DNA from 3 places in the Solibacillus sp. FSL R7-0682 genome. Region 2 is predicted to be linked to each of the others. Evidence: riboswitches for the same ligand, from Rfam matches in the RefSeq annotation. Region 2 holds a riboswitch; each other region holds the start of a gene.

Region 1 (4,345 bases), 2.5 Mb from region 2:
TTTTAGTGATATCAATCATTAGAACGTTCGGTTTTTCACACTTTTTTAAAGAATTCCCATTATTTTTCTCTTCAATCGTTCGAATGTAGTGCCGTCTTTTCCAAAGTAGCTCATACTGCGTGCCACAAAGACATGCGCCTTTTTCCCATTATCATATTGAAGCTCTGCAAATGGTCCTTCCTCTTCTAACACTGGCACTTTTGTTATTGAAGGATTATAAATAGTGAGTTTTTCGGCATAGACCGTTTTAAATTGTGTAAATGCAACTTTTCCTTGCAGTATGATAATTTCTGGCTGAAACTCCATTAATACTTCATGAAATACTTTATGGCCACGTGTAAAGTTCACTGTATCTTCCTTTTTCACACGTTTCACCTCTTCAGCATTAGCTAGCTGATAGGCATTTAAGGAGGTCATGATGAGCGCTTCATTATGCTGTAATAGCCACTGTTCAAATTGCAACGACCCTTTAAACTCCCGGGAAGCTGTCATCACTTCATCATCATACAATTGCATGAATAGAGCTCGGTCAATAAGCGCTTCTGCAAATAGTTGCTCTTTATTTTCCTGTACTTTAAACAACGGTAAAGCATTAGAGCTAACTAAAAAAACACGCGATTTATATGGATTTCCATTCGAAATAAATGGTCGAAATACAGCCTCATTTTTTTCTTCGTTCATCATCCACTGATAGATTTTTTTATAAAAGCCTGTTGAGATAGGCATTATAATCACTTCCTTCACATGTATTCGGTTGCAAATTAAATACTCCCCTATTATACTCCTAAACTACCATCTATGCCTTGGTTTCAGTGCAATGAAGTTAATTCAAAGCGATAAATAAGTATAATTTCATTTTCTATAAAAGTTAAAAACGGCTGTACAAAAAGTCAAAAGCTTTCCGCACAGCCGTTTCTATTAATCATTTGAAAGATCACATTCAGATAATGGAACAACTTTCGTTTTATGTTTTACTTTATAGCCAATCCATAAAGCAGCAAATAGTGGTAAGCCGATGTAAGATACTACTACGCCATACCAATCAATTGTATCTCCTATAAACGCCATATAGTTTTGTCCTAAAACGACGATCATACATAATACGAAGGCGAAGACTGGACCGAATGGGAAAAACTTTGATACATATGGTAAATCGCTTAATGAATATCCTTGCGCAACATACGCACGGCGGAAGCGATAATGACTAATCGCAATACCTAACCAAGCGATAAAGCCGGACATACCTGATGCATTTAATAACCAAATGTATACAACACCATCTCCAAAGAATGATGCTAAAAATGCTAATGAACCAACAGCTAACGTTGCAAGTAACGCATAAATCGGGATACCGCGCTTGCTCACTTTTGTAAAGAACTTTGGAGCTTTCCCTTCTACTGCTAGTTGGAATAGCATACGGCTTGCCGCATAAAGACCTGAGTTACCAGCAGAAAGCATAGCCGTTAAAATGATAGCGTTCATCACAGAAGCTGCAAACGCAATGCCTAAGTTTTCAAATACGAGTGTAAATGGACTCGTTGCAATATCTTCTGATAATAAACGTGAATCTGTGTACGGAATTAATAATCCGATTGCACCAATTGCAAAAATGTAGAAAAGTAAAATACGCCAGAATACTGAACGTACCGCCTTTGGAATGTTTTTCGCTGGATCATCTGTTTCACCAGCCGTCACCCCGAGCATTTCTGTTCCTTGGAATGAAAAGCCTGCTGCTAAGAAAATACCGAACATCGCTAGGAAGCCACCATTAAATGGTGCATCCCCTTCAAAGAAGTTTTTAAAACCGACAGGATCGTTGCCGCCTAAAAGTCCGAAAATCATTAAAATACTCACGATGATGAAGATGATAACTGTTCCGACTTTAATCATCGCAAACCAATATTCCCCTTCACCAAACGCTTTGACCGATAATAAGTTAAATGTTAATACAACGACAATAAATAAAATTGTCCACGTTAACGATGAGCTATCTGGGAACCAGTATTTCATAATTAATGAAACCGCGGCAATTTCTGCAGCAATTGTAATTGCCCAGTTGTACCAATAATTCCAGCCAAGCGCAAAGCCTAACGCTGGGTCAACAAACTTTGTTGCGTACGTACTAAATGAACCAGATGTTGGCATGTACGCTGCCATTTCACCTAGTGATGTCATTAAAAAGTACACCATGACACCGATTAAAGCGTAGGCTAGTAACGCACCACCAGGACCTGCTTGCGCAATTGCGCCACCAGAAGCTAAAAACAACCCTGTACCGATCGTACCACCTAACGAAATCATCGTAATATGACGACTTTTTAGTCCTTTTTTCAGCCCGTTTTGTGTATTATGCTGATCTATTTTATTTTCACTCATGAAGATTCTCCTTTGTTTTAAAGTTTGTTGGGTGTTAAATAACGAAAAGCCGCCACAAGTTATGTGACGGCTCCAATAAAACACCTCATCAAACTTGAAAGATAGCTCAACACATGCTTACACATGTGACAGTTCTGTTCCTTTCGGAGACAGCCCCAGCATTATTCTTTGAGAGAAAAATAACACTTCGGCAACCATTCCTTTCATAAAGCTTCACCGATTCTCTCAATCTCCGCTATACTAATCTTAATGTTTGCGACCTCTACCCCATTAAAAGCATGAGGTAATGTATATATAATTTTGAAACAACGCTTTAAAGTCTAACATAACATTTTTTTGACCGCAACGCCTTTGAATTATTCTGTTTTTTTAGAGAATTCATTTAATTATTTTTCTTTGATAGAATAACTGTAATTATAAAAAAAGGAGTGCTCCCATGGACCTTGAACGACCACTTTACCAAAACAAAAAATTATCATCAAATCAATCGATTTTACTCTTTATTATCGCAATTTTCTTATTTGCTACTACACTACGTACGCCACTTACGGTTGTCGGTCCTATTATCGAATTCATCCGTGATGATCTTAGCATTTCAAATGTATTGGCTGGCTTTTTAACAACGATTCCATTGCTTGCATTTGCTATTGTTTCTCCGTTTGCCGCTCGTATTGCTCGAAAATTAGGTATGGAGTGGACATTATTTTACTCGGTTGTACTGTTATGCATTGGCATCCTATTCCGTTCATTAGGAGCTACATCAACCTTACTTATCGGAACGGTCCTTATCGGCGTAGCAATTGCTTTTGGAAATGTACTTATCCCTAGTTATTTTAAATTGAAATATCCATTACATATCGGTCTATTAACTGGCATTTATTCCGTTTCGATGAATATTTCTGCAGGACTTGCAGCTGGTTTTAGCCATCCGATAGCATCATCTGTTGGTTGGGAGTTTGCACTTGGATTTTCTCTTATTTTAGGATTGCTAACACTTATCATCTGGGTTCCAATTTTAAAGGATTCCAAAGTGGAAATGAAATTTGCTCAAACAAACGCACCAAAAAAGCAAATGTGGAAGTCCCCACTTGCTTGGGCAATTGCTGCTGCGATGGGTTTTCAATCACTTATTTTTTACTGCTCATCTGCTTGGCTTCCTGATATTTTCATTAGCCAAGGAATGAATGCACAACGTGCTGGATGGATGGGATCGATTATGCAATTATCACAAATTCCATTAACATTTATCATTCCAATAATTGCAGGAAAACTACAATCACAACGTCCGATTGTCGTCCTCTTTACAGTTTTCTATTTCATTGGCTTTACAGGGGTTTTAATGGAATGGACGAGCTTAGCAGTTTTATGGATGGTCTTTTTAGGCTTTGCTGGTGGCGCTTCATTTGGACTTGTACTGATGTTTTTCACATTACGTACAGAAACAGCATTTGAAGCGGCAGACCTTTCTGGTTTTGCCCAATCAATCGGCTATTTAATAGCGGCAGTTGGACCTGTTTTATTTGGCTTTGTACACGATGTAACGAATAGCTGGACGATGCCTATTGCTATATTTTTAATTGTATCCGGACTATTATTTGTCGCATCCTTTATTAGTGCCAAAAAACAATACGTATAAACCAAACGTATGTACTCATTTGTGGTATACTAAGGTTTGAGGACACCTTCTCAAACAACGTATTAAAGGAGTATATAGAAGTTGCGTAAACGACATCGACGAAAAAAGAAGAAGTTACCGTTTTTCACGTTGCTTTTCATCGGATTAGCTGGCGCTGCTGGGTGGTATTTCAGCGAAACGTTAGAGGGTATCGGCATTGGTATTATTCTTTATTTCGCACTAAAGCTATTGTTTAAAATATGGTTGAAATCACGCAAAACCGTCAAACTTCGCAAATCTGGTATCCGTGAAGTGGATGCAATGAGCGGAGAGGATTTTGAACGCTTTTTAGGT
Region 2 (4,345 bases):
CTTATATCTCGATTCTTTTACAATGAATCTATATTATAAGAAAATTTATGAAAGAGGTATTTTACTATGGAAGGACTTAAAATGAAAACGATTCCAAGTTTTGGATATGAAATTATCCGTGATCATCTTCTTCATTCGATTCTCGGCAAGCATGAAGAAGATGTTTTATATTGGGCAGGTAAAGAATTAGCACGTAAATTCCCGTTATATTCAATGGATGAAGCAGCTTCATTTTTCGAAGAGGCTGGTTGGGGGCAATTAATCCTCGAAAAAGAGACGAAGGATGAGGCGCATTACATACTGACCACTGTTGATGAAGAATCCTCGCTAAATGTTGAGCATCGTTGTTTCCGATTAGAGGCAGGATTTTTAGCAGAACAAAAGCAAAAACAACTCGGCTATTTAACAGAATGCTATGAAGAAAAGCATGTTAAGAAGAATACGATTAAATTTACTGTAAAATGGGACTCAAAAGAGAAAATTTAACGATAAAAAAAGACCTGTAAGCTTATGCTTATAGGTCCTTTTTCGATTATTGATTCATAACTTTCACTGCTAAATTAAACTCATCATGCAGTACATTTGCTGCACGTATCATTTCGTCTTGTGGCACGACGACAGAAACTTTAATTTCAGAAGTACTTACCATCTTTACAGGAATATGCTCCTTACCGAGGCGTGCAAACATTCGCGCTGCAACACCAGGATTTGACGCCATACCAGAACCAACGATCGACACTTTTGCAAGCCCTACTTCAAAATCAGCAAAGCTAAATCCTAATGATAGCTTACTTGATTCTAACACTCTTAAGCTTTCCGCAAACTCATCTTTAGAAATTGTAAATGAAATGGTCGGTTTTACATTATCGATCACTGCTTGAACGATGATATCGACATTGATATCATGCTCAGCTAAAATACTAAATACTTCTGATAATGATGCGGTTTCATACGAGTCATATCCAATTGTTAAACGTATAATATCCGATTCGTACGCAACGCCACGTACGATTAAATTTTTTTCCATCTCTATATCCCCTTTAATCAATGTACCTTCTACATCCGATTGATTTGATCGAACGACAATTGGCATAAAGTATTTTTTTGCTAATTCCACTGCTCGTGGATGTAGAATATGTGCACCTAAGTTTGCTAATTCAAGCATTTCATCATACGAGAGCTCTTTTAATTTGCTTGCCTGTTGAACAATCATCGGATCTGCTGTGTATATCCCATCGACGTTTGAATATATATCGATTCGCTCTGCACCAATTGCAACACCTATAACTACTGCGGATGTTTCCGAACCACCCTTGCCCAATGTTGAGATACATTCATCTTCAGTAATTCCTTGGAAACCTGCTACAACAACAATTTCTCCTAACGCGAGATGTTTTTTTAATCTTGCTGTGTCTACAGTATCCACACGCGCATTTTGATGTGTCGAATTTGTATAAATTCCTGCTTGCCATCCTGTTAAAGATACAGCTTTACCACCTTGCTCCTGAATTGCCATCGCTAGTAGGGAACTCGTCATTTGAGCCCCAGTGGCAACTAACACATCCATTTCACGCTTTGAAGGTTGATCTGTAATTTCTTGAGCGAATTGACGTAATTCTCTACGAACAGACGCCATCGAAGAAACGACAACTACTAAGTTTATGCCTTTTGCTTGCTCATTTATGACTTTTTTTGCGACTTGTTGAATTTTTTCTGGGGTAGCAATTGCTGGCCCACCAAATTTTGCAACAATAGTTTGCATCACATACACTCCTTTAGTTACGAGACATAAGTTCATTTCTATTTTTCTTATATGCAACGTGAAGTGTCTTTTTAAAACAAAAAAACGACCTTCCACGTTCATGGAAAGTCGCCGTCAATACAAATAATAAACATACGTTAAATGTTTTCGGGATAGCTCTCCAGAACATACGCTCTGACAGTCTTACATCTCTTAAATGTAAAACCAGCAAAATACGTGAACAATACGTTTTTCACTTCGGCAGGATCCCCTTTCGATTGCTGTCAATGGATTTGTTCTTCCTCGAGCAATGTACTTTTGAATACTGCACCTCTATCGTTAGAAAATATAGAATTAATAATTATTTTATCATAGCATTAGTCATTATTCAATGATACATCATGAAAATGACTATATATTGCCTGGGCGAGCTTATTTGGCGCTCCCGACTCCACTAATTGTTCAACAGAAGCCTCACGAATTTTTTTCACAGATCCAAAGTGCTTCATCAGCTGCTGCTTTCTCTTAGGTCCGACGCCTTCAATTTGATCAAGTACGGATACGATGGCATTGGCTTGTCGTTGTTGGCGTAAAAATGTAATGGCAAAGCGGTGCACCTCATCTTGAATACGCTGCAACAAATAAAAGCCATCACTCGTACGTTTTAGTGGAATTGGTTCAATTGGGTCACCGAATAATAATTGTGAAGTATTGTGCTTATCATCCTTTGCTAAACCCGCAATTGGAATCATTAATCCAAGCTCATCTTCAATCACTTCTCGAGCCACTTCCATTTGTCCTTTCCCTCCATCAATAATAATTAAATCAGGCAAAGGTAAATTTTCACGTAGCACACGCGTATACCGACGACGTATCACTTCTTGCATTGCACCGTAATCATCGTGTTTTGCTGCTTGCTTCGTTTTATATTTTCGGTATTCCTTTTTCGCAGGCTTCCCATCAATAAAAACGACCATCGCAGAAACCGGGTCTGTCCCGTGCATATGACTATTATCAAATGCCTCAATGCGTAACGGGATTGAAATATTCATCGCTTCTCCTAGTGCTTCGCAAGCTCCAATTGTTCGTTCTTCCTGTCGCTCAATTAATTGGAACTTTTCACTAACAGCAATCGACGCATTTTTCGTTGCTAAATCGACAAGCTCTTTTTTCTGTCCCCTTTTTGGGATGATTACTTTACAGTTCAGTAGTTTTTCTAATAAAGATTCATCCACATTCGAAGGAATAAAAATTTCTTTCGGCAAAATATGATTCGGTTCATCGTAAAAACGACCGACAAATGTTAAAAACTCTTCCTCTGGTTCGTTATAAATCGGGAATATCGAAACATCTCGTTCGATGAGCTTTCCTTGTCGAACAAAGAAGACTTGTACACACATCCACCCTTTTTCAACTGCAAAACCAAAAACATCTCGATTGCTTAAATCATCAGTTACTATTTTTTGCTTTTGCATAATGCTGTCTATATGTGTGATTAAATCACGAAACTCCTTCGCTCGTTCAAATTCTAATTTTTCTGCGGCATCTAACATTTTTTGCTCTAAATCCTGTTTTATTTCATCTACGCCACCGTTTAAAAACTTTGAAATACTTTCAATCATCTCATCATAGACTTTCTGTTCAATGTCCTTCACGCATGGTGCTAAGCATTGCCCTAAATGATAGTAAAGGCAAACTTGTTGAGGTAATTGAACACATTTCCGTAAAGGATAAAGACGGTCCAATAGCTTTCGTGTTTCATTGGCTGCATAAGCATTTGGATACGGACCAAAATATTTCGCCTTATCCTTTTTTACTTTTCTCGTTGTAATAATACGAGGGTAACGTTCATTCGTAATTTTAATGTACGGATAAGTTTTATCATCTGTTAGTTTAATATTATATTTTGGATCATGTAGCTTAATTAAGTTCAATTCTAAAATAAGTGCTTCAATATTACTTGAAGTGATGATGTATTCAAAGTCTTCAATTTCACTGACTAAACGAGCTGTTTTCCCATCATGACTGCCTGTAAAATAAGAGCGCACACGGTTTTTCAATATTTTGGCCTTGCCAACGTAAATAATTGTCCCTTGGCGATCCTTCATAATATAACAGCCAGGCTCATTTGGCAGTATTTCTAATTTCGCCTTAATGATTGCATTCATTAAATCACCTTTTATTCTGACATTCCATTTTAGTTTATCTTATTTTAAGCATAGAAAAAAGCCGTACATCTTATTAGATATACGGCTTCCGTTCTTAAAAATTATTTGTTGTCGTTAATGAAATCGATTAACGCTTCTTTTGGCATGAAGCCAGCAGTTTTTGCTTTTAACTCACCATCTACGAATAATAATAATGATGGGATAGACATAATTTGATATTCTGCAGCAGTTGCTTGGTTGTTATCTACATCAACCTTTACGATTTTAACGTCGTTACCGATTTCTGCATCTAACTCTTCAAGAACTGGAGCGATCATTTTACATGGGCCACACCATGCTGCCCAGAAGTCTACTAAAGCTACACCATTTGAAATTTCTTGTGCGAATGTTTGATCTGTACCGTGTACAATTGCCATATTGAAACAGCCTCCTTATA
Region 3 (4,345 bases), 1.1 Mb from region 2:
CGAGAAACGAATGCTGTACTAAACTTTTTAATAAATGAAGTACATTGTTCCAAATCAATACTGTACGGAATTACAAAAATAAAAAGTACAATAATAGAGCTAGAAAATTATGAAATCCGCCCATACGCACAAAAGTTGATTGAAGCAATAACTGATGTGGAGAAACTATTGAAAAGTGATGTAAGTAAAATGACAGTAAGTGAACGCAAACAATGGATTATCGCCATTCACAATGCGTGTATTCACCTAGGCCCAATTTTATCAAAAACATATTATTTAACAGAACCGATATTAGTGAAATGAATCGCTCCGCATCGAATAAATAATCAATAAAGGCGAAAAAAGGGGAAATGACAATGAAATACCGCATTACACATACTAATCTATTTCGATATGACACAGATGTTGAGCAATCATTAAATACAATTCGTTTAAAACCACGAAATAATGAGTGCCAGCGCTTGATTTCATATGACGTTAAGATTGAACCCCATTCCCTCACTAGAGATAGTTTTGATATTTGGCGAAATGCTATTAGTACGTTTTTTATTGCAGGAAAACATCGTGAATTGGAGGTAACCTCCTATTCCCATGTGAGTATTCAACGAGCACCCTATATTTATCAAATCAATTATTCCGATGAAATGAAAAATATCTTTCATTCACAATTATTTAAAGAACAATATTTACCGTACTTAACGGTTTCGCGATTTACAACACTTCTACCAGAGCAGCTTGATGAAATTATAGCTGCTGTAGGTATTCCAGATAATCCTGTAAAATATGCGTGTGATTTAATGACCTATTTATTCCATACCATTAAGTATGATCCATCTGCCACCACCGTTCACACTACGGCAAGTGAAGCATGGTCAATTAGGCGTGGGGTATGTCAGGACTATACGCATATAATGCTTGCTGTATTACGACATTTAAATATTCCTGCACGCTACATTAGTGGTTATTTATATGTCGGGGAGGGAGATGAGTTAATCGGAGAGACGGCGACGCATGCATGGGTAGAGGTAATGGTACCAGGAATTGGGTGGATTGGGCTAGATCCAACGAATAATGTTGAAGTGTTAGAAAATCATATTAATTTATGTGTCGGACGGGATTATAGAGACGTTTCACCTATAGAGGGTGTTTATCAAGGAGGTATGCATACACTTGAAGTAAAGGTGAATGTTGAAAAAATCGCTCATAAATAGGTAAAAATATTTAACTATCAGAAAAATCCGTGTTGACTGAATCGTTTTAATAATGTAATATAAGTGTATCAATTTCATAACAAAACCTCACAGTTTCGTGAGGTAGAGGCGCGATATTTATTAGTTTTTCATGGAGTCATTGAGCTGGCGAAGAAATGAAAGAGAAGGAACTATCGCCGAAGTGTTGTTATTGCTCTAAGTAACAGTGCTGGGTCTGTAGTAAATAATTGCAGAACTGTCTCAATCATCTTTCCCTGATGGTTGAGTTGTGCTATCTCAAAATGGGAACTGAATGAGGATTTGGGCTAATTTTAATCGTATGCGACCTGAAGTTCTTCTTTAGGTCGCTTTTTGTATACAATAAAGCCCAAAAATTTAAATTAAAGGAGAGAATTGGAATGAAAAAGAGATTTTTATTATTCTTCACAGCAATGATGACGATGCTTTTATTAGCGGCTTGTGGAACGGATGGATCAGGTGACACAACAAATGGTTCGGATTCTACAGACAAAAAATCAGTACTAAAGGTTGGTATGGAGGCAGGCTATGCACCGTTTAACTGGTCGCAAAATGATGATTCAAATGGAGCAGTTGCTATCAAAGGTACGAAAGAATTTGCAGCAGGCTATGATGTGGAAATTGCAAAACGTATTGCTGATGGCCTAGATATGGAATTACAAATTGTAAAAACGGATTGGGATGGTTTAGTGCCATCATTACAATCAGGAGCAATTGACTTAGTAATTGCTGGTATGTCGCCAACAGCAGATCGAAAAGAAGCGATTGATTTTACTGAAAACTACTATACAAGTGACTACGTTATCGTAGTGAAAGCAGATGGGCCTTACGCAGATGCAAAGTCAATCAATGACTTCGCGGGTGCAAAAGTAACTGGTCAACAAGCAACAACTCACTATGATGTAATCGATCAAATGGAAGGCGTAAAGAAAGAAGTTGCAGCAACAGACTTTGGTGCAATGCGCGTTCAATTACAATCAGGAGCAATTGATGCTTACGTTTCAGAGCGTCCAGAAGGTATTTCAGCAGAGCTAGCTATGAACAATATTAAATACATTATTCCAGAGCCAAACTTCGAAGCAGATCCATCAACAACTGCTGTTGCGGTAGGTCTTAAAAAGGGTTCGGATTTAACAGAAAAAATTAACAAAGTTTTAGCTGAGATTTCAGAAGATGATCGTCAAAAATTAATGGAAGATGCAATTGAAAATCAACCAGCAGCGCAATAATGGTTGAGGATTTAAAGGTTGTCTTGCTAGTATCCAGAAGGCAACCTTTTCAATTAAATGAAAGTACTTAAGACATTGTATATAGTAGTCATGTTGAAGCAGATGTCTTAATAAAATGATTTAAAGAATCGTTGCTTTCCATGTAGAAACATATTACAAACAATATGTATGCATTATGACAGCAAATGATATTGGAGGAGAGCAAAATGGCATTTTTAGATTCAGTTTGGACTTTGTTTATAAATAACTGGGAAGTATTTTTACGCGGTGCCTATACAGCACTTTTATTAGCGGTTATCGGGACAATTGTCGGTGCCCTTATTGGTTTTTTCATCGGAATTATGCATACGATTCCGCAGCGTAAAAAATCTGCGAAAACTATTCTATTAAAAATCGTAAACTTTATTTTAACTGTTTATGTTGAAATATTCCGTGGGACACCAATGATGGTACAAGCGATGGTTGTATTTTATGGTTTAGTATACTTAGGAATTGATATTGATCGCTTTTTAGCTGCAAGTATCGTTATTAGTTTAAATACAGGCGCGTATATGGCAGAATACGTTCGTGGAGGAATTGTTTCTGTTGATAAAGGGCAGTTTGAGGCAGCACAAGCAATTGGTATGAACCACTTACAAACGATGATTTATGTCGTAATACCCCAAGTAGCTCGAAATATTTTACCAGCGACAGGTAACCAGTTTGTCATGAATATTAAAGACTCATCTGTATTAAGTGTTATTTCTGTAGTCGAGTTATTCTTCACTGCGAATTCAGTTGCCGGAAGTAATTATAAATATATTGAAGCATTCTTTATTGCAACAGTCTTATACTTCATTATGACGTTAACGGTAACACGTTTCCTATTATTATTCGAGAAAAAAATGGATGGACCAGATTCATATAAGGTCGAATTAATAACTGGAAATAAGCTAGATAAGGAAGGTGAGTAATTCCATGACAACTGTAATTGATATTCAGCATTTAAACAAAAAATTCGGTGCACATGAAGTATTAAGTGATGTTAATTTCCAAGTGAAAAAAGGGGAAGTTGTAACGCTCATCGGATCTTCAGGCTCAGGAAAATCTACGTTACTACGCTGTATAAATTTATTAGAAACACCGACAGCGGGAAGCATAATTTATAACAATGTAAATATTTTAGAGGACAATCATAATGTAGAAAAATACCGTACGCATTTAGGCATGGTATTCCAATCGTTCAATTTATTTAATAATTTAAATGTTCTCGGAAACTGTATCGTTGGACAGCAAAAGGTATTAAAGCGTACAAAGGAAGAGGCCGAAGCGAATGCGATGAAGTATTTAGAGCTTGTAGGGATGTCTGCCTATAAAAATGCAAAGCCTCGTCAACTATCGGGCGGTCAAAAGCAGCGTGTGGCTATCGCTCGAGCACTTGCAATGGATCCTGATGTAATGTTATTTGATGAACCTACTTCAGCGCTTGACCCTGAGATGGTAGGAGAAGTATTAAAGGTAATGCGACAGCTTGCGGATCAAGGGAATACAATGCTGATCGTAACACATGAGATGGAGTTTGCAAAGGAAGTATCGGACCGCATTGTCTTTATGGATAAAGGGGTTATTGTGGAAGAAGGCCATCCGAATGACGTCTTAGTTAATCCGAAACACGAGCGTACGCAAGCTTTCTTAAAACGTACACTGAAATAGCTAAAAAGGAGCTGTTGTCCTCACGTTGGACTAGCTCCTTTTTTATGTCCATTATCTTCTTGAATTCCATTCATTAATAATGATAAAGACTATGGCAAACGCAATGGCGATTGCAAAAAACCACATCGGAATACTACCAAATGCCATAAATACCACCTCTTGTTAGCAGTTTACCATGATAGAAGGTATAGGAGC

The links. Region 2 has a riboswitch for lysine ahead of MKZ17_RS05935 (aspartate kinase). Riboswitches for the same ligand answer to the same signal wherever they lie in the genome.
Region 1: linked by a shared signal. The riboswitch ahead of MKZ17_RS18620 (amino acid permease) and the one ahead of MKZ17_RS05935 (aspartate kinase) in region 2 are both predicted to bind lysine.
Region 3: linked by a shared signal. The riboswitch ahead of MKZ17_RS11420 (transporter substrate-binding domain-containing protein) and the one ahead of MKZ17_RS05935 (aspartate kinase) in region 2 are both predicted to bind lysine.

What each region holds. Positions count from the first base shown of each region.
Region 1 covers NZ_JBBOUI010000001.1:3,705,418-3,709,762, forward strand. Annotated here, with positions in the region: gene MKZ17_RS18615 (RNA 2'-phosphotransferase) at 46-726, opposite strand; gene MKZ17_RS18620 (amino acid permease) at 919-2,376, opposite strand; lysine riboswitch at 2,471-2,649, opposite strand; gene MKZ17_RS18625 (CynX/NimT family MFS transporter) at 2,813-4,012, shown strand; gene MKZ17_RS18630 (restriction endonuclease) at 4,094-4,345, shown strand, end outside.
Region 2 covers NZ_JBBOUI010000001.1:1,161,631-1,165,975, reverse strand. Annotated here, with positions in the region: gene MKZ17_RS05940 (YslB family protein) at 67-486, shown strand; gene MKZ17_RS05935 (aspartate kinase) at 533-1,762, opposite strand; lysine riboswitch at 1,908-2,085, opposite strand; gene uvrC (excinuclease ABC subunit UvrC) at 2,119-3,909, opposite strand; gene trxA (thioredoxin) at 4,011-4,325, opposite strand.
Region 3 covers NZ_JBBOUI010000001.1:2,236,527-2,240,871, reverse strand. Annotated here, with positions in the region: gene MKZ17_RS11430 (alpha-E domain-containing protein) at 1-303, shown strand, start outside; gene MKZ17_RS11425 (transglutaminase family protein) at 357-1,211, shown strand; lysine riboswitch at 1,307-1,493, shown strand; gene MKZ17_RS11420 (transporter substrate-binding domain-containing protein) at 1,610-2,458, shown strand; gene MKZ17_RS11415 (amino acid ABC transporter permease) at 2,665-3,411, shown strand; gene MKZ17_RS11410 (amino acid ABC transporter ATP-binding protein) at 3,416-4,150, shown strand.